One region of the Kribbella italica genome, then DNA from elsewhere that is predicted to be linked to it. Evidence: riboswitches for the same ligand, from Rfam matches in the RefSeq annotation. Region 1 holds a riboswitch; each other region holds the start of a gene.
The links. Region 1 has a riboswitch for glycine ahead of gcvT (glycine cleavage system aminomethyltransferase GcvT). Riboswitches for the same ligand answer to the same signal wherever they lie in the genome.
Positions count from the first base shown of each region.

Region 2: it holds a riboswitch for glycine, as region 1 does, so the genes downstream of both, gcvP (aminomethyl-transferring glycine dehydrogenase) here and gcvT (glycine cleavage system aminomethyltransferase GcvT) in region 1, are expected to answer to the same signal.
Region 3: it holds a riboswitch for glycine, as region 1 does, so the genes downstream of both, HDA39_RS26715 (L-serine ammonia-lyase) here and gcvT (glycine cleavage system aminomethyltransferase GcvT) in region 1, are expected to answer to the same signal.

Region 1 is NZ_JACHMY010000001.1:8,724,666-8,731,244, forward strand. Features, by position in the region: gene HDA39_RS41015 (GNAT family N-acetyltransferase) at 1-86, shown strand, start outside; gene HDA39_RS41020 (carboxymuconolactone decarboxylase family protein) at 529-1,002, opposite strand; gene HDA39_RS41025 (VOC family protein) at 1,084-1,509, opposite strand; gene HDA39_RS41030 (helix-turn-helix transcriptional regulator) at 1,599-2,579, shown strand; gene HDA39_RS41035 (mandelate racemase/muconate lactonizing enzyme family protein) at 2,640-3,686, shown strand; glycine riboswitch at 3,744-3,836, shown strand; glycine riboswitch at 3,837-3,946, shown strand; gene gcvT (glycine cleavage system aminomethyltransferase GcvT) at 3,992-5,095, shown strand; gene gcvH (glycine cleavage system protein GcvH) at 5,105-5,485, shown strand; gene glyA (serine hydroxymethyltransferase) at 5,482-6,579, shown strand, end outside.
Region 2 is NZ_JACHMY010000001.1:1,461,266-1,467,844, forward strand. Features, by position in the region: gene HDA39_RS06845 (bifunctional nuclease domain-containing protein) at 1-286, shown strand, start outside; gene HDA39_RS06850 (MerR family transcriptional regulator) at 487-1,104, shown strand; gene HDA39_RS06855 (dihydrodipicolinate synthase family protein) at 1,163-2,050, shown strand; glycine riboswitch at 2,066-2,157, shown strand; gene gcvP (aminomethyl-transferring glycine dehydrogenase) at 2,234-5,122, shown strand; gene HDA39_RS06865 (serine hydrolase) at 5,119-6,420, shown strand; gene HDA39_RS06870 (pyridoxal phosphate-dependent decarboxylase family protein) at 6,504-6,579, shown strand, end outside.
Region 3 is NZ_JACHMY010000001.1:5,749,339-5,755,917, forward strand. Features, by position in the region: gene HDA39_RS26710 (hypothetical protein) at 33-638, opposite strand; gene HDA39_RS26715 (L-serine ammonia-lyase) at 745-2,118, opposite strand; glycine riboswitch at 2,197-2,289, opposite strand; gene HDA39_RS26720 (hypothetical protein) at 2,426-3,343, shown strand; gene HDA39_RS26725 (DUF3817 domain-containing protein) at 3,345-3,677, opposite strand; gene HDA39_RS26730 (alpha/beta hydrolase) at 3,777-5,237, shown strand; gene HDA39_RS26735 (S1 family peptidase) at 5,438-6,579, shown strand, end outside.

The DNA.
Region 1 (6,579 bases):
CCCTCCGCCTCATCCGCCGCCACTGGCCCAATGCCCCCACCGAACGAGACGGCCCCTTGATCAACTTCACCATCCCCACCACCTGACAACCCCGGACAGGCTTCGGTGGGTGAGTGAAGGGGGAGGAGGGAGCCGGTCGCCCCCGAAGCGCCAGCCGCCTCCGGCGACGGCGCGGTACGCCGGGCGCGGTCCCGCGGTACGCCGGGCGCGGCCCCGTGCGCGTACGGAAACGCCCGCGGGCCGCCGCTGGCCACTGCCCCACCGAACGCGACGGCCGTTGACCACCTCCACCATGCCCAGCACCTGACGGCCCCAGGCAGGCTTCGGTGGTGAACGAAGGGGGAGGAGAGAGCAGGGTCGCCCCGAAGCGCCAGTCGCCTTCGGCGACGGCGCGTTCCGGCTCGCGTTCCGGCTCGCGTTCCGGCTCGCGTTCCGGCTCGCGTTCCGGCTCGCGCCCCCGGCCCGTCCGCCCCCGCCCCTCCGCCAGGCCCGCGGGTGCGCGGATCGCCCGCGGGCCGTCGTACCGGGTCAGCCGAACATGCCTGGTTCGTAGGCGCCTGCCGGCTGCTGGATCATGACGTTGAGGCGGTTGTAGGTGTTGATGATCGCGATGACCGCGATCAAGACGACCAGTTCGTCTTCGGTGTAGTGCTTGGCGGCGTTGGCCCAGACCTCGTCGGAGACGCCGCCGGCGGCGTCGGCGATTCGGGTGCCTTCCTCGGCGAGTTCCAGGGCGGCGCGTTCGGCCTCGGTGAACACGGTTGCCTCGCGCCATGCGGCGACCAGGTTGAGGCGCTGGGCGGTTTCGCCGGCGGCGATGGCGTCCTTGAAGTGCATGTCGGTGCAGAAGCCGCAGCCGTTGATCTGGCTGGCGCGCAGCTTGACCAGCTCCTGGGTCGCCATCGGCAGGCTCGACCCGCCGACTGCCTTGCCGGCGGAGTTCACGTACTTCAGGATCTGACCGGCCAAAGCGTTGCCGTGCAGGTTGAGACGGGCGTCCATCAGGATCTCCTCCAGGTGTTTTCCTCTGTCACCCCTCTGACAGACAGCACCCACCCGGTTGTGACAGGCCCGCCGTGTGACTCACGTCTCCTGCGGCGCGACGGCGAGGTCGAGCACCCAGACCACCCCGAACCGGTCCTTCAGCATCCCGTACAGCGGCGACCAGGCGGCCGGGCCGAGGTCCTGTACGACGTCCGCGCCCTCAGCCAGTCCCTTCCAGTACGCCGTCAGCTCCGCCGGATCGCTGCCGCGCACGGACACGAAGACCGCGTTGACGCCGGGCTCGTACTGCATCCACGCCGGTACGTCGTACGCCATCACGTGGATCCCCTGGCCGCCCTGGACCTGCCCCCACATGATCTGATCGGCGGCCGCGGGGTCCTGCGCCAGTCCGGCGTCGCCGTAGGTGACCAGCGCGACCTCGCCGCCGAACACGGAGCGGTAGAACTCCAGCGCCTGCCGAGCGGCGCCGCGGAAGTTGAGGTGCGTGGTGGTGGTGATCGCCATCGTTGTTCTCCTCGAATGAGTCGGTGTGCCACCCACGCTAGAAACGATCGCGGCCACTTCCTGACCGCAATCCACGGCAGAATCGAAACATGGCGAACACGAGCTCCCGCACCCTCCGGCTGCTCTCCCTGCTGCAGGCCCGCCGATACTGGCCGGGCCCACTGCTCGCCGAGCGGCTCGAGGTGTCGCCGCGGACCCTGCGCCGCGACGTCGAGCGGCTGCGGGAGCTGGGCTACCCGGTCGACGCGAACCCGGGCGTCGACGGCGGGTACGCGCTGGCGCCCGGAGCGTCCCTGCCGCCGCTGGTGGTGGACGACGACGAGGCGATGGCGCTCGCGATCGCCGTCCAGTCGCACCTCGACGACCAGGCGGCGTTGCGGGCGCTGACCAAGATCGTCCAGGTGATGCCCCGGCGGCTGCGCGCTCGCCTCACCGCCGTCCGCTCGGCGACCACGACGGCGACCACGTCGGCGACCACGTCGGCGACCACGTCGACGACCACGGCGACGCCGATCGACCACGAGATCCTGACCACCCTGGCCCTCGCCTGCCGTGACTCCGAGCGGGTCCGCCTGCGCTACCGCGCGATCGACGGCAAGCGCACGCGGCGCGAGGTCGAGCCGTACCAGCTCGTCCCGTTCGGCCGCCGCTGGTACCTGGTGGCCTACGACCTCGACCGCCACGACTGGCGAACCTTCCGGATCGACCGCATCGCCGCCGCCGAAGGCGCCGGTACGCCGTACGGCCCGCGCCCTCTCCCGTACGACGACGTCGCCGAGTACGTCCGGGCCAACGTCCTCGGCGGATCACAGCAAGGCCCGTACGCCGTGGAGGTGGTCGTAGCGGCACCGGCCGAGACGGTCAGCGCGCACTTCGGCCGCTGGGCCGAGGTCCAGGTCGTCACGCCGACGAGCTGCCGGGTGCTGCTGGAGACGGACTCGCTCGACGGCCCGCTGTTCTCACTCGGTGCCCTCGGCACCGACTTCCACGTGGTCGGCCCGCCGGAACTCGCCGCGGCGGTACGGGATTGGGCCGCGAGGTTTGCGCGGTCCTCCAACGTTGCAGACTAGGCAGGGAACCACGCCGCCGAGGCGAAGACGCCGTAGTCGACGAACTCCGAAGGAGTCCAGATGACGTTGGACAGCCACTTCATCAGCCGTGTCGAGCGGTCGACGATCCGGTCGCGCTACCCGCGGACCATCGGGCGGAACGCCCGGCTCGGGAGTCATGGGGACGGCGGGGTCGACGACGTCGTGATCCTGCACACCGACACCGGGAAGTCCGGATGGGGCCTCGCGGCCGGGCCGGTTCCCGACGACGTGGTCGGGCGGTCGGTGGGGGAGCTGATCGATCCGGCCACGGGAGTGCGCGAGGCCGGGCTGCGGGGGCTGGACTTCGCGTTGCACGACCTGGCCGGCCACCTCCTGGATCTGCCGGTGCACGCGCTGCTCGGCGGCAAGGGCACCCGGACCATCCCGATCTACGACGGCGCGGTCTACTTCGCGGACCTCGATGCGGACGGCGTGGACGCCGTACTGGCGGACTGCGCGGCCGACGACGCGGCGGGCTATCGCGCGTTCAAGCTGAAGATCGGGCGCGGGAACCGCTGGATGGAACGGGCCGAAGGAGACGCCCGGGACATCGAGGTGACCCGGGCCGTGCGAGCGGCGTACCCGGAGCACCGGATCCTGGTGGACGCCAACGACGGCTACGACTGCGACGGGTTCATCGAGTATCTGAAGGCGGTCGCGGACTGCGACCTGTACTGGGTCGAGGAGCCGTTTCTCGACGACGCCGCCGACCTGGCCCGGCTCAAGAAGCACCTGCAGGGGTCGCCGACGTTGATCGCCGAGGGAGAGTCCGACCCGGATCTCGAGCCCCTGCTGGAGATCGCGGCCGACGGCGACATCGACGTCCTGCTGATGGACGTGGTGTCGTTCGGCCTGACCAGCTGGCGCGAGGTGATGCCGCGGGTCAGCTGCCAGGCGTCGCCGCACGCCTGGGGAGTTCCGCTCAAGACCTTGTACGCCGCGCAGATGGCGGCGGGCCTCGGCAATGTTCCGACGGTCGAGGGAGTGCCTGGTACGACGGACGGTGTCGACACCAGTGCCTACGAGTGGAAAGACGGCAACCTGACCGTGCCCGACCGCCCCGGCTTCGGCCTCACGCTCACCTGAGCCTTGCGCGCCCGGCCGGACCCCGCTTAGGGTGCGACCGACAACTGAACACGCTGTTGATCCGCGGCGGGAGAATCCTGCCGTCGTGCAGGTGCCGTAGGAGCAAATCCTCCCCGGGAATCTCTCAGGCCCCCGTACCGCCGTGGTCAGGCAACTCTGGAAAGCAGCCGGACAGCCGGCTCACCGACGGTGCAAGCGAAGCCCGCCAAGAACTCATCGGGCCGCGCGGAAACTCTCAGGTCCGATACAGAGCGGGGAGGAACCCCGATCTCGTGGCGCGCGCCACCTGGATTCTGGAGTTCCTCATGCCCACCCAGTACACCGCACTGCGCACCGAGCACGAGCGGCTCGGCGCGAACTTCACCGACTTCGGCGGCTGGCAGATGCCGCTCAAGTACCGGTCCGAACTGGCCGAGCACCACGCCGTACGACGCTCGGCCGGCCTCTTCGACCTGTCCCACATGGGCGAGGTCTGGGTGACCGGTCCGGACGCCGCGGCGTTCCTCGACCACGCCCTGGTCGGCAAGATCTCCGCGATGGCGGTCGGCAAGGCGAAGTACTCGCTGATCTGCGCCGAGGACGGTGGCGTGATCGACGACCTGATCACCTACCGGCGTCCTGAGGCGTTCCTGGTCGTCCCCAACGCCGGCAACGCCACGACAGTAGCCGCCGCGCTGACCGAGCGCGCCGAGAACTTCGACGTCACGGTCGACGACGCCTCCGCGCGGACCTCGCTGATCGCCGTCCAGGGCCCGCAGGCCGAGTCGATCCTGCTCCGGCTGATCCCGGTCGGGCAGCAGGAGTTCCTCACCACGCTCAGGTACTACGCGGCGGTCGAGATCACCGTGACCGACCTGAACCTGCTGGTCGCGCGCACCGGCTACACCGGTGAGGACGGCTTCGAGCTCTTCGTCGCGAACGACGACGCCACCGACGTCTGGCGCGCGATCGAGGCCGCGGCCGAGGACGGCGAGCTGACTCCGGCCGGCCTCGCGGCCCGCGACTCGCTCCGGCTGGAGGCCGGGATGCCGCTCTACGGCAACGAACTCTCCCGCGACGGCGACCCGTTCGCGGCCGGGCTCGGCGGAGTCGTTGCGTTGAGCAAGGAAGATTTCGTCGGCAAGGAAGCCCTTGCCCAGCGCAAAGAAGCGGGTTCGGCCCGCAAGCTCGTCGGCCTGACCGGTACCGGCCGGCGCGCGCCGCGCAGCCACTACCCGGTGCTCAAGGACGGCGTCGTCGTCGGCGAGATCACCTCCGGCCAGCCCAGCCCGACGCTCGGCGTACCGGTCGCTCTGGCGTACGTCGACCTCGAGCACGCCGAGCCCGGCACCGCGCTGGACGTCGACCTGCGCGGGACCCCGGAGCCGTTCGCAGTGACCGCTCTGCCCTTCTACCAGCGCCAGAAGTGAGGACCGACGATGCCAACAGTCAAGGCCGGCCTGCAGTACTCCGACGAGCACGAGTGGGTTGCCCGCGAGGAGGCCGGGACCGTCGCGGTCGGGATCTCCGCGATCGCGACCGACGCCCTCGGTGACATCGTGTACGTCGAACTGCCCGAGGTCGGCAGCACCGTGACCGCGGGGGAGACCTGCGGCGAGGTGGAGTCGACCAAGTCCGTCTCCGACCTGTTCTCCCCGGTGACCGGCGAGATCACCGAGGTCAACCCGGCCGTCACCGAGGACCCCGCGGCGATCAACGAGGACCCGTACGGCGTGTGGCTGTTCAAGGTGAACGCCACCGAGGACGGTCCGCTGCTGTCGGCCGAGGACTACGCGGCCAAGCACGGCGGTGACCTGTGAGCACCTTCCAGCAGATCGTTGCCCCGAGCCTCGATGCCGACCTGGCCGACCTCGACCCGGAGATCGCGGCGAAGATCGCCGACGAGCTGACCCGGCAGCGCGACGGCCTGGAGATGATCGCCTCGGAGAACCACACCGCCGCGGCCGTCATGCAGGCGCAGGGCTCGGTGCTCACCAACAAGTACGCCGAGGGCTACCCGGGCCGCCGGTACTACGGCGGTTGCGAGCACGTCGACGTGATCGAGCAGTTGGCGATCGACCGGGTGAAGGCGCTGTTCGGCGCTGCGTACGCGAACGTCCAGCCGCACTCGGGCGCGCAGGCGAACGCCTCCGTGATGCACGCGCTGATCCGTCCCGGCGACACGATCATGGGCCTCAACCTCGCGCACGGCGGTCACCTCACGCACGGCATGAAGATCAACTTCTCCGGCCGCCTGTACGACGTGATCCCGTACCAGGTGCGCCCGGACGACCACCGGATCGACATGGCCGAGGTCGAACGGCTCGCGCACGAGCACCGGCCGAAGCTGATCGTGGCCGGCTGGTCGGCGTACGCGCGGCACCTGGACTTCGCCGAGTTCCGGCGGATCGCCGATGCCGTCGACGCCTACCTGATGGTCGACATGGCACACTTCGCCGGCCTGGTCGCGGCCGGGCTGCACCCGTCGCCGGTGCCGCACGCGCACGTCACCACGTCGACGACGCACAAGACACTGGCTGGTCCGCGCGGCGGCATCATCCTGACCAACGACGCCGACCTGGCCAAGAAGCTCAACTCCGCCGTCTTCCCCGGCCAGCAGGGCGGACCGCTCGAGCACGTGATCGCGGGCAAGGCGGTGTCGTTCAAGATCGCGGCCTCCGAGGAGTTCCGCGAGCGCCAGGAGCGCGTGCTGGTGGGCGCGCGGATCCTGGCCGAGCGGCTGAACCGGCCGGACGTCGCCAAGCACGGCATCTCGGTGGTCTCCGGCGGGACCGACGTCCACCTGGTGCTGGTCGACCTGCGCGACTGCCTGCTCGACGGGCAGCAGGCCGAGGACCGGCTGGCCTCGATCGACATCACGGTCAACCGCAACGCCGTCCCGTTCGACCCGCGA
Region 2 (6,579 bases), 7.3 Mb from region 1:
CACGCTGACCCAGGTCCGGATCGTGAACCTGACCGACGGCGTCTTCGAGGCGATCCTGGTCTTCGACGACAAGACCGAGATCTCGGCCCGCCCGTCGGACTCGATCGCGCTCGCGCTGCGGACCGGTACGCCGGTGTTCTGCGCCGAGGAGATCCTCGCCGAGGCCGGCGTCCCGGTGCCCGAGAGCGAGTCCGACGAGGTCGACGAGGTGGAGGAGGAAGAGGAAGTGGAGCGCTTCCGCGAGTTCCTCGACCAGATCTCGCCGGAGGACTTCGACAAGTCCTGAGCGTGCGTTACGACCGTGTGTTGGGTGTGTCTGGTACAAGGCCGGGTTGGTAACGATTCGGCCCGGAGCCGCGACACGCTTTCGGCTCGGAGCGGTTGTCGTTGACCGGGTCAGGTCGGCGGCTTACCTTGAAGGAGTTGTGAGGAGTTGTAACTCCACGGATGTAGTCCGTTCCAGTCAGTACCCAGGGAGGCTCAGGCGTGACACGCACCGGCGACACTGATCTGACGGCGCAGTCGGCGTCGGAAGCACACGCCGACGCGGCTGCCGCAGCGGGGGTGCAGGGCCTGCTCTTCGACGACGACCTGCGCCCGATGCCGGAGGATGTCGGCTTCCGCGGCCCGACGGCCTGCGCGGCCGCGGGCATCACCTACCGTCAGCTCGACTACTGGGCCCGCACCGGCCTGGTGTCGCCGTCGGTCCGTCCGGCCACCGGCTCGGGCACGCAGCGGCTCTACGGCTTCCGCGACGTCCTCCTGCTCAAGGTGATCAAGCGTCTGCTCGACGCCGGCATCTCGCTGCAGCAGATCCGGACCGCGATCGCCCACCTGAGCAAGCGCGGCATCGACGACCTGACCCAGATCACGCTGATGAGTGACGGCGCCTCGGTCTACATGTGCACCTCGCCGGATGAGGTGATCGACCTGCTGGCCGGCGGCCAGGGAGTCTTCGGCATCGCCCTCGGCGGCGTCTGGCGCGAGGTCGAGGGTTCGCTGTCCGAGCTGCCGACCGAGCGTGCCGACGGCAACGACGAGGAGTCCGGCTCGCACGCGAACGACGAGCTCGCCGCTCGCCGCCGCGCCCGGATGACCGGCTGATCCCCGAGCTATCCCCAGCAAAACAGTGCGCCCACTCACCGCGGAAACCTTGCGTGGTGTGTGGGCGACTTTGTTGCTGCCCCTCGACGCTGACGACACGATCGACTTCGCCCGCCTGAAGGCCCAGCTCGACCACCTGCTCACCAGCGGAGTCCACGGTGTGTACGTGCACGGCACGGCGGGCGAGTTCCAGACCCTGACCGAGGACGAGTACGACCGGATCAACGACCTCCTCGCCGCGCAGACCGAGCTCCCGTTCCAGCTCGGGGCCAGCCATCCCTCGGCCCAGCTCCAGCTCGATCGCGTACGCCGGGCCGCCGCGCTGCGCCCCTCGGCGATCCAGGTGATCCTGCCCGACTGGCTGTCGCTGAGTGCCGGCGAGGCGCTGACCTTCCTCGACCGCGTCGCCGAGACGGCGGACGGCGTACCGCTCGTGCTCTACAACCCGCCGCACGCGAAGACGCAGGTCGGGCCCCGGCAACTCGCCGACCTGGCGCGCGCCGTACCGACGCTGATCGGGCTGAAGAACGCCGGGGGAGACGCCGCGTGGTTCGGCCAGGCGCGGGAGTCCGGCCTGTCGCTCTTCGTCCCCGGCCATTTCCTGGCGAGCATGACGCCGCTCGGCGCGGACGGCAGCTACTCGAACGTCGCCGCGCTCTCGCCGGCCGGTTCCGTCAGGTGGTACGAGCTGATCGAGACCGACCACCAGGCGGCACTCGACGTGGAGCGGCGGATCGCGGAGTTCTTCGCCGGGCACATCGCGCCACTGCAGGCACGCGGCCTGTCCAACCCCGCGCTCGACAAGTTCCTCGCCGCGGTCGGCGGCTGGGCCGACGCCGGGACCCGGGTCCGCTGGCCGATGGCGTACGCCGAACCGGACCTGGTCGGACCCGCGCGGGTGACCGCGCGGCGGCTGCTGCCGGAACTCGACGAGGGCAACTGGTAACCTCGGGGTTGCCGTACACAGCACTCGGGAGAGTCCCAGGTTCGCCTGGGCGCCGAAGGGGCAATTCCTCCCCGGAACCTCTCAGGCCCATGGACCGGGTGCCGCAGGCGACTCTGAAGCGCGCTCGCCGCGTGACAGAGGGGGAGGCCACCGGCAGACCTGTCAGCAACGGAGCCTCCACTCATGACTGTGCAAGATACATTTCCCACCCCACCGCCCCGGTCGCACGACATCTCCCCACAGATTTCGGCCACCTTCGCCGACCGCCACATCGGTCCGCGCGCCGACGAGGTCGCCCGGATGGTGCAGACCCTCGGGTACGCCGACGTCGACGCGCTCGTCGATGCCGCGGTCCCGGCCTCGATCCGCTCGGCCGAGCCGCTGCGGCTGCCCGAGCCGGCCTCCGAGGTCGACGCGCTGACCGAGCTCCGGCAGCTCGCCGCCCGCAACACCGTGGCCACCTCGATGATCGGCCAGGGCTACTACGGCACCTTCACCCCGTCGGTGATCGTCCGCCGCCTGGTCGAGAACCCCGCCTGGTACACGGCGTACACGCCGTACCAGCCGGAGATCTCCCAGGGCCGGCTCGAGGCGCTGCTGAACTTCCAGACCGCCGTGTCGGACCTGACCGGCCTGCCGACCGCGAACGCGTCGCTGCTCGACGAAGGCACTGCTGCCGCCGAGGCGATGACGCTCGCGCACCGGTCGAACCGCAAGAGCAAGAGCAACCGCTTCCTGGTCGACGCCGACTGCTTCGCGCAGACGATCGCCGTCGTCGAGACCCGCGCCGAGGCGCTCGGTATCGAGGTCGTCGTCGCCGACACCACCGATGGTCTGCCGGACGGTGACTTCTTCGGCTTCCTGGTCCAGTACCCCGGCTCCGGCGGGGTCGTCCGCGACCTCAAGCCGTTGGTCACCGCCGCGCACGAGCGCGAGACGCTGGTGGCCGTCGCCTCCGACCTGCTCGCGCTGACGTTGCTCGAGGCACCGGGTGAGGCCGGTGCCGACATCGTCATCGGCTCGTCGCAGCGCTTCGGCGTCCCGCTGTTCTACGGTGGCCCGCACGCGGGCTTCATGTCGGTCCGCGCCGGGCTCGAGCGGTCGTTGCCCGGTCGCCTCGTCGGCGTCTCGGTCGACGCCGACGGCGCGCCGGCGTACCGGCTGGCGCTGCAGACCCGCGAGCAGCACATCCGTCGCGAGAAGGCGACCTCCAACATCTGTACGGCGCAGGTCCTGCTCGCCGTCGTCGCGTCGATGTACGCCGTCTACCACGGCCCCGACGGCCTGAAGGCGATCGCCGAACGCGTCCACGCGAACGCCGACAGCCTGGCCGCGTCCCTGCGCGCCGGTGGCGTCGAGGTCGTGCACGAGCAGTTCTTCGACACCGTCCTGGCGCGCGTCCCCGGTCGTGCGGCCGACGTCGTCGACACCGCCCGGCAGAACGGCATCTGGCTGCGCCTGGTCGACGCGGACCACGTCGGCATCTCCTGCGACGAGAAGACCGACGCCGCCGCGCTCGGCCGGGTCTGCCGCTCGTTCGGCGTCCGGTACGACGCTTCGCTTGCCGGTGGCAACCTGGCCGAGGCCGTCACGCGTACGTCGGACTACCTGACCCACCCGGTCTTCAACACGCACCGGTCCGAGACGGCGATGCTGCGCTACCTGCGCAAGCTGTCCGACTACGACTACGCGCTCGACCGCGGCATGATCCCGCTCGGCTCGTGCACGATGAAGCTGAACGCGACCACCGAGATGGAAGCGGTCACCTGGCCGGAGTTCGCCGACCTGCACCCGTTCGCGCCGATCGAGGACGCGGCCGGCTACGTGAAGCTGATCGGCCAGCTGGAGCGCTGGCTGGCCGAGGTGACCGGCTACGCGAAGGTCTCGATCCAGCCGAACGCCGGGTCGCAGGGCGAGCTGGCCGGCCTGCTGGCGATCCGCGGATACCACCGGGCCGAGGGTAACGAAGAGCGCAACGTCTGCCTGATCCCGTCGTCGGCGCACGGCACCAACGCCGCCTCCGCCGTGATGGCCGGGATGAAGGTTGTTGTTGTCAAGGGCAACGACGACGGCACCATCGACCTGGACGACCTGCGGGCCAAGGCGACCGAGCACGCGGACAAGCTGGCCGCGATCATGATCACCTACCCGTCCACGCACGGCGTGTACGAGGAGAGCGTGACCGAGGTCTGCCAGATCGTCCACGACCACGGCGGTCAGGTGTACGTCGACGGCGCGAACCTGAACGCCCTGCTCGGCCTGGCCAAGCCGGGTGAGTTCGGCGGCGACGTCTCGCACCTGAACCTGCACAAGACGTTCTGCATCCCGCACGGCGGCGGTGGCCCGGGCGTCGGTCCGGTCGCGGTCGCCGCGCACCTGGCGCCGTACCTGCCGAACCACCCGCTCCTGGACCAGGCCGGTCCGGACTCCGGGGTCGGCCCGATCTCGGCGGCGCCGTTCGGTTCGGCCGGCGTCCTGGCGATCTCCTGGGCTTACATCCGGATGATGGGCGCCGAGGGCCTGACCTCGGCGACCAAGGCCGCCGTCCTGACCGCGAACTACGTCGCCAAGCGGCTCGAGAACGCGTTCCCGGTGCTCTACACCGGCGAGAACGGCCTGGTCGCGCACGAGTGCATCCTCGACCTGCGGCCGATGACCAAGGAGACCGGCGTCACCGTCGACGACGTCGCGAAGCGCCTGATCGACTACGGCTTCCACGCGCCGACGATGTCGTTCCCGGTACCCGGCACGCTGATGGTCGAGCCGACCGAGTCCGAGGACCTGGGCGAGCTGGACCGCTTCATCGACGCGATGATCGCGATCAAGCACGAGGTCGACCGGGTCGCGGCGGGCGAGTGGCCGGCCGACGACAACCCGCTGGTCAACGCGCCGCACACGGCGTCCGCGGTGATCAACGACAAGTGGGAGCACGCCTACACCCGCGAGGAGGCCGCGTTCCCGCAGTCGGTCGACCGGACCACGAAGTACTGGCCGCCGGTCCGCCGCATCGACGGCGCGTACGGCGACCGCAACCTGATCTGCTCCTGCCCTTCCCCGGAGGCCTTTGAGTGACTCTTCGTTCTGACACCGCCGCCGCCTTGTACGCCGAGGTGGCGGCGGCCCAGAGTGAATGGAAGCTGCCGTCGATCACGGCCGGTGTGGTGCGCGACGGTGCGCTGGTGTGGACCGGGTCGCGGGGGCAGTTCGCCACGGCCGACGGTGGGTTGCCCGGTCCGGAGCGGCAGTACCGGATCGGGTCGATCACCAAGACGCTGACCGCGGTGCTGGTGATGCAGTGCCGCGACGACGGGCTGCTCGCCCTGAACGATGCCGTGGGCAAGTACCTGCCGGGGATCGCGTTCGGGGACCTGACGATCCGGCACCTGCTGTCGCACTCGGGCGGGATGAACGCCGAGCCCGAAGGGCTTTGGTGGGAACGCAATCCGGGAGTGTCGTTCGAGGCGCTGGCCGCGGCGATGGACGAGTCGCAGGCCGCGGGAGTACCGGATCAGCGGTACCACTACTCGAACCTCGGCTACGGGCTGCTCGGGGAAATCGTCTCGCGGTTGCGGGGTGCTTCCTGGATCGAGCTGGTGCGTTCGCGGATCCTGTCGCCGCTGGAGATGCGGCGTACGACGTACTTCCCGGAGGATCCGGCGGCCGAGGGTTTCTCGGTGCATCCGTTCAGTGGCCGGCTGTCTGAAGAACCGGCGTACGACTCGCTGGCGATGGCTCCAGCCGGGCAGCTGTGGAGCACGATCGAAGACCTGGCGCGGTACGCGTGCTTCTGGATCGATCCGGTGTCCGAGGTGCTGAGCCGCGAGAGCGTCGAGGAGATGTCGGCGCCCGCGTCGGCCGATCCGCGCGAGGCGCTCAACGCGGCGTACGGGCTGGGACTGCGGTTGCAGGCCGACGACCCGTACCTGTTCGCCGGGCACACCGGCTCGATGCCCGGGTTCGTCGCGGGCCTGTTCTTCGACCGGGCCCGGCGCATCGGCGCCGTCGCGCTCGCCAACGCGACGTACGGCAAGTGCGCCTCGGTCCCGCTCGACCTGATGCGGGCCACGCTGACCCACGAGCCGTGGCTCCCGCAGGAGTGGGTCCCCGAGCCCGAGCTGCCGCAGGGCGAGGATCTCCTGGGCCACTGGTACTGGGGCAACACCCCCGTCACCATGACGGTCAGCGGTTGCATCCTCCAGTTGAGCGGCGCTCTCACGTGTCGTTTCTCACCGTTGGGCCCTGACCTCTACCAGGGCCGCGACGGCTACTTCGCGGGCGAGAAACTGCGCGTGGTCCGCGACGACCACGGCAGCGTCGCCGAGCTGAACATCGCGACGTTCGTCTTGACCCGCGCGCCGTACGGCCGCTGAATTGACATCACCTGCTGGAGAAGTAGGTTAGGGCTACCTAAGTAAGGGTTGCCTTACTCAACAACTTTTCCTGGAGTCGCTGGATGTCGCAGCAAGTGGGTCCCGCACCGTTGAGCTCATCGGTCCGGGCGCCGTACAGCCCGCACGTCGTGCAGTGGC
Region 3 (6,579 bases), 3.0 Mb from region 1:
TCGGCGCACCCGAAGCCGTGCGCCAGCGCCGCCTACGGCACCAGCGCGTCGAGCCAGCCGAACAACTGGCCGACCAGGCCCGGATCCGGGTCGTTCGTGACCGGCGGCGTACCGGTCGGACTCGGCGAGGGGGACGGCGAAGGCGAAGGTGACCCCGGGGTCGACGGCGACGGCGTCCCCGGCGGAGGCGGCTCGGTCGGCCTCGGAGTCGGCAGCACCGGGGGCCGGGCCGTGATCGTCGGCAGCACCCTGCGCGTCGCGTCCTCCGCCGTACCGGTCGTCGGCGCGCCCGGTGTCGGGCGGCCTGCCTCGTCCCCGGCGTGACCGTCCGGCTGGACGTCACCCCGACCGACCCCGTGCGATGCGGTCGGGAGCGACGGAGTCGGCGTCGCGGCCGGCCGCCCGTCCGACTCGACGTACGGGTAGTTCCGGTCGGCCGGGTCGGCGATCGGCAGGCCGGCGACCGGCGTGACCGTGTCGGGGTCGCCTGCGCCGGGCAGCGGCAACAGGCCCACGACAGCCAGGGCGGCGTACAGACCGATGGGCAGAGCGATGCAGGCGGCGGTACGGCGGACCCTCTTGCTCCTCAGCGGGGTCCGGCGCGGTGCTGCCTGTTCTTCCTCGGAGAACAGACTCACAGTTCCGGCACAGTAGCGGGTGTTCACACGTTTCAAACAGGTCTTGGAACGATATTCACCGCAAACCGCACCCCGTCGCGACACTGAGCAACCCCGCGGTGACCCGTCAGCACTCGATCACGTTGACGGCCAGGCCGCCGCGTGAGGTCTCCTTGTACTTGATCTTCATGTCCGCGCCGGTCTCGCGCATCGTCTTGATCACCTTGTCCAGCGTGACCACGTGCACCCCGTCGCCGTGCATCGCCATCCGCGCGGCGTTGATCGCCTTCACCGAGGCCATCGCGTTCCGCTCGATGCACGGGATCTGGACCAGCCCGCCGACCGGGTCGCAGGTCAGGCCCAGGTTGTGCTCCATCGCGATCTCGGCGGCGTTCTCGACCTGCTCCGGCGTCCCGCCGAGTACCTCGCAGAGCCCGGCCGCGGCCATCGAGCAGGCCGACCCGACCTCGCCCTGGCAGCCGACCTCGGCGCCGGAGATCGACGCGTTCTCCTTGTAGAGCACGCCGATCGCGCCGGCGGCTAGCAGGAACCGGACCGTGCCGTCCTCGGTCGCGCCCGGCACGAACCGCCGGTAGTAGTGCAGTACGGCGGGAATGATGCCCGCGGCACCGTTCGTCGGCGCGGTGACGATCCGGCCGCCGGAAGCGTTCTGCTCGTTCACCGCGAGCGCGAACAGGTTCACCCAGTCCATCACCTTGAGCGGGTCGACCGACCACTTGTCGCTGCTCAGCTTCTGGTGCAGACCGTGCGCCCGGCGCGGCACCTTCAGGCCGCCCGGCAGCACGCCCTCGGTCTCGCAGCCCTCGTCGACGCAGTCCTGCATCACCTGCCAGATGTGCAGCAGGCCCTCGCGGATCTCGGGCTCGGTCCGCCAGGCCAGCTCGTTGGCGAGCATCACCTCGCTGATCGGCAGCCCGGACTCGCGGCAGCGGTCGAGCAGCTCGGCGCCGGACAGGAACGGGTACTTCAGCGGCGTCCGGTCCGGGACGATCCGGTCGCCGGCGGCCGCGTCCTCGTCGACGACGAACCCGCCGCCGACCGAGTAGTACGTGCGCTCACGCAGTACGGCGCCGTCGGCGTCGCGGGCGACGAAGGTCATCCCGTTCGGGTGGTAGGGCAGCGCCTTGCGGCGGTGCATCACCAGTTGCGAGTTCTCGTCGAACGCGATCTCGTGCTCGCCGGCCAGCCGCAGGGTCCTGGCCGCGCGGATCGCCTCGACGCGCCCTTCGACCGAGCGGGTGTCGACGGTCTCCGGGTCCTCGCCCTCGAGACCGAGCATGACGGCCTTGTTGCTGCCGTGTCCGTGGCCGGTCGCGCCGAGCGAGCCGAACAGCTGCGACTCGACGGCCGTCGTCCGGGTGAGCAGGCCGTCGGCAGCCAGGCCGACGGCGAAGGTCCGGGCGGCGCGCATCGGTCCCACGGTGTGGGAGCTCGACGGGCCGATCCCGATACTGAACAGGTCGAAAACGCTGATCGCCATCTGGAGGTTCCTTCCGGTCGTCGTTGACCGATCGGTGTGCCTCCCCGCTCTGTCAGACGTGCTGTCTTCCAGAGGTGCCTCGCCCGTGCGGTGAGGGTGCCTGAGAGATTCTTGGGGAGAGTTGCTCCTACGGCGCCCGGGTCGGGCCCGGGTCTCTCCCGCACGGGTTCATGCGGCGGTGGTGCTGACGGTCGCGACGGTACGGCGGACCCGCGCTCCCCGTCAATCCGGCCGTGCACTCCTCCGAGGGAGAGCGTTCCCCCGCGCGGGGGATCCCTCGGAAGCACCGCCACCACAAGCTGAACGCATGACGACGAGCACGCGTCCGCGCGACCACGCACCGAGCGAGGCGACAGCGCAGCGGTGGATGCCGCTCGCCGCGGTCAGCTGGGCGGCGGCGTACGGACTGGTCCGGTTGTGGTTCGCCACTGGACATGCACCGGCCTGGGAGTTGCCCGGGAGCGACCTGCTGATCTCCTACTGGCTGTCGCTCGCCTTCTGCGTGCTGAGCGCGGTCCTGGTCGTCCTGCCGGTGTCGCGGATGACCATCAGGCTCACCTGGGCAACAGCTGCCGGCTGGGTCGCCGTGTGCGCCTTCGTGCTGCTTGACGTCGTCGCCGCCGTCCTGCCAGGCCTCGGCATCCCGTTCGACCCGATCGGTCTTCTCAGCCGTCTCGGTGGTCTCACCGGCGCGGGCCTGCTCGCGGCGACCGCACTGACCAGGCAGCGCGCGCTCGACCCGTCCTGCCTGCGCTGCAGTGGGCTCCGGTCGGTCACGTCCACACCCAGGTGGGCGATCGCAGGAGCAGCTGTGGCCGCCGCGGGCTGCCTGATCCGCCTGGCCGCTCAGGCGGTCGTCGGCTTCGGCAGCACGCCGTACGACGCCGGCATGGCGGTGATCCTGTTCGAGGCGGGCTTCCTGCTCGCCGGCCTCCTGCTCCCGCTCCTGCTGGTGACGCGCGCCGGCCGGATCTTCCCGCGCTGGATGCTGCTGCTCCCCGGCGGCGGGCTCGGCGCCGGCATCACGGCGTACTTCGGCGTCGGACTGCTCCAGATGGTCGCCGCCGCGCTGCGGCACGAGCCGGTCTTCGGAGAGATGGGCCTGCCCGAGGCGTTCTTCTGGGTCGCGGTCCCGGCGTACGTGCTCTGGGGCGCGGGCCTGCTCACGGCGACGTACGGGTACTACCTCCGCACGCGCCGACCCTGCCGCGGCTGCGGCCGGTGAGTCAGCCCAGGCGGTTGGTCCGTGCCGCCCACAGCTCGAAGAACCAGGTGAACAGCGGCGGGATGCTGGCGGCCAGCGCGAGCAGCGTGGTCGGCCAGGTCCAGCGCAGCGGCTTGCGGACGACCGCGACGGTCAGCACGTAGGCGACGAAGATCCCGCCGTGGATCGGCCCGAAGATCTTCACGCCGATCTCGTTGTCCGACAGCACGTACTTGAACAGCATCCCGATCAGCAGCCCGGTCCAGGAGATCGCCTCGGCGATCGCCACCACCCGGAACCAGGTCGCATGCTTCGAACCAGCCGGCGCGTCCACGGCTGCAACAGTCTCGGTCATCAGACCAGTGACCCTAACAAGTCGGCCCAACCGCTCCCGGGTTCCCTCCGGGTCGGCACCGGATGCCGGTCAGGGTCGGCGCGGCGAAAGATCGTCCCAATGAAGAGACCGATTGTTTGGTGTGCGGCCGCGGCCGCCGTACTGGCAACGCTGACGGTCCCGGCCACTGCGGCGCCGTCCATCGACTGGGCTGCCTGCCAGCCCGAGCCCGGTGACACCCCGGAGGAGATCGCCCTCCTCCCCGGCTCGGAGTGCGCCACGCTGAAGGTGCCGATCGACTGGAACGACCCGGCAGAAGGCACCTTCGAGCTGGCCGTCTCCCGACGGAAGGCCCAGGGCCAACGCGTCGGCGTCCTGGTGTTCGGCCCGGGCGGACCCGGCGACTCCGGTGTCGACCGGATCCGAACCGGGATGAGCCGGTTCAGCCAGCGGCTCGAGGACCGCTTCGACATCGTCAGCTTCGACCCGCGAGGTGTTGCCCGCAGCAACGCCGTGAAGTGCTCGGCGGCGCTCGTCGCGCGGCAGCCGTCGCCGATCCTGAAGAACCAGAGGGACTTCGACGCGACCGTCGACTACAACCGTGAGCTCGCCGCGGACTGCCGCGAGAACACCGGCCCGGTCTACGACCACCTCGACACCTTGCAGACCCTGCGCGACGTCGACGCGATCCGCGCCGCCCTGGGCGAGCAGCAGATCTCCTTCCACGGCAGCTCGTACGGGACGCTGCTCGGCCAGCAGTACGCCGAGCGCTACCCGCGGCGGGTGCGCGCGCTGGTCCTGGAGAGCGTGTTCGACCACAGCGCCGCGACGACCGGCGAGTTCCTCGACGCGCAGGCCTGGGCCGGTCAGGACTCTTTCGACGAGTTCGTGAAGTGGTGTACGACGGCAACGACCTGCGCGCTGCACGGCCAGGACATCCACGCAGTGTGGGACCGGCTGCTCGCGCGGGCCGGCCGCGGCGAGCTCCCGGATCCGCAGCGGCCGTCGTACCCGATCAATGCGTTCCAGCTGAGCTTCGTGACGTTCCGGACCTTCTACGGTCCGGACTGGGTCAAGCTGGCCGGCCTGCTCGCCCAGCTGGACAAGAGTGCGCCGCCGACGCAGCAGCCGCCGGTCCCGACCGGACTGACGAGCTTCTCGTTCGTGACGTTCTGCCGCGACTTCAGCCTGCCGGTCCGCGACTACCGCGAGTACGCCGGTCACCTGCGACGGCTGGCGCGGGACAACGAGGATCTGCGATACCCCGGCCAGCTGCTGGCCGTGACGACCTGCCTGGGTCTCCCGAAGGCGGTCAATCCGCAGCGCGATCCGAAGCGGTACGACCTGCGGACGCCGGCGCTGCTGATCAACAGCCTGCACGACCCCGCGACGGGCTACAACGGCGCGAAGAGCGTGGCCCGCCAGTTCGGCCGGGACGGCGTACTGGTCACCTACCGGGGCTGGGGCCACGGCAGTTACACGACGAGTCCGTGCATGGAGGCAACGGTCGACGGCTACCTGATCGACCGCGACGTTCCACACCGTGGCAAGCAGTGCGCGGCGGTCGACCCTACGGGCTAAACCGGTCTACGAAGGATCACCCTCGGTCGACCGGTGGTCGACCGGGGGTGATCGCCTGTTCACCCGAAGGCTTTCCCTTGACCGGCCCTTGCCGAGGCAACCACTACCGTCCGTTCCCTTGTGGTCATCGTCCGTAGCCTCAACGATTCCCTCACCGTGGCCCTGTGAGGCAAGGCCACCCAGAGGAACCGGATGTGACCATGTCCTTTGTTTCCCCGCCCCGCCCCCGACAGTTCCGCAAAACCCTGGTCGGAGCTGCTCTGGCACTCGGACTCGGCGCCGCCGCCCTGGCGCCGATCCAGTCCGCGAGCAGTGCGCCGGCCCCCGAGCCGATCGACGGCGTGTACGACGTCCTCGGCACGAGCTGGGGTGTCTCGGCGTCCGACGCCAAGCTCCGGCTGGACGCCGAGCACAGCAAGACCGACGCACTCGAAGCCGTGCAGGCCCAGCTGGCCAAGGCCCCCCGCGCCGCCAAGGCCGAGCCCGGCCTGGACGGTGCGTTCTTCGACTCGGCCCGCCGGCTGGTCGTGAACGTGCACAGCACCGCCGCCGCTGACGCCGCCACGGCGAACGGCCTGACCCCGCGGACCGTCGCCCGCGGCGAGCAGGCGCTGACCGCGCTGCAGACGCGGGCCCAGGCCCTGATCGACAGGTCCGGCTCGACGCAGGTCCAGCAGATCGGCGCCGACCTGCCGACCGACACGCTGCGGATCATCCTGCAGCCCGGCCGGCAGTCCGCGAAGACCGTTGCCTTGGTCAAGCAGTTGAGGGCGGTCCCGGGCGTGGTCGTGTCGACGAACACGACGACGCTGGCGATGACCGCCGACGTGATCGGCGGCCAGATCATGGACCTGGTCCCGGGCACGAACTGCTCGCTCGGTTTCTCCGGGACGCGCAACGGCAGCGACAACGTGATGCTCAGCGCGGGCCACTGCGTCGAGGGCAACCCGCGGGTGCAGAACGCGTCCGGCGTACGGCTCGGAGTCGGCGTCGCGAGCCGCTTCCGGACCGGGCAGCCGAGCGTCGACATGGGTCTGATGGACATCGACGCCAACAACGTCGGCCGCGGCTACATCGACAACCGCAACGGCCAGACCACGCGCGTCACCGGCTCGTCGAAGGCTCCGGTCGGCTCGACGATCTGCAAGGCCGGCAACACCACCGGCTGGACCTGCGGCACGATCACGCAGTACAACCTCACCGTCAACTACGGCGGCGCGGGCGGCAGCGTGACCCGCACCAGCGGCCTGGCCCGGTCGACCGTCTGCACCGAGGGCGGCGACTCCGGCGGTGCGTACATCTCCGGCACCGTCGCGCAGGGCATGACGTCCGGCGGCCCGTC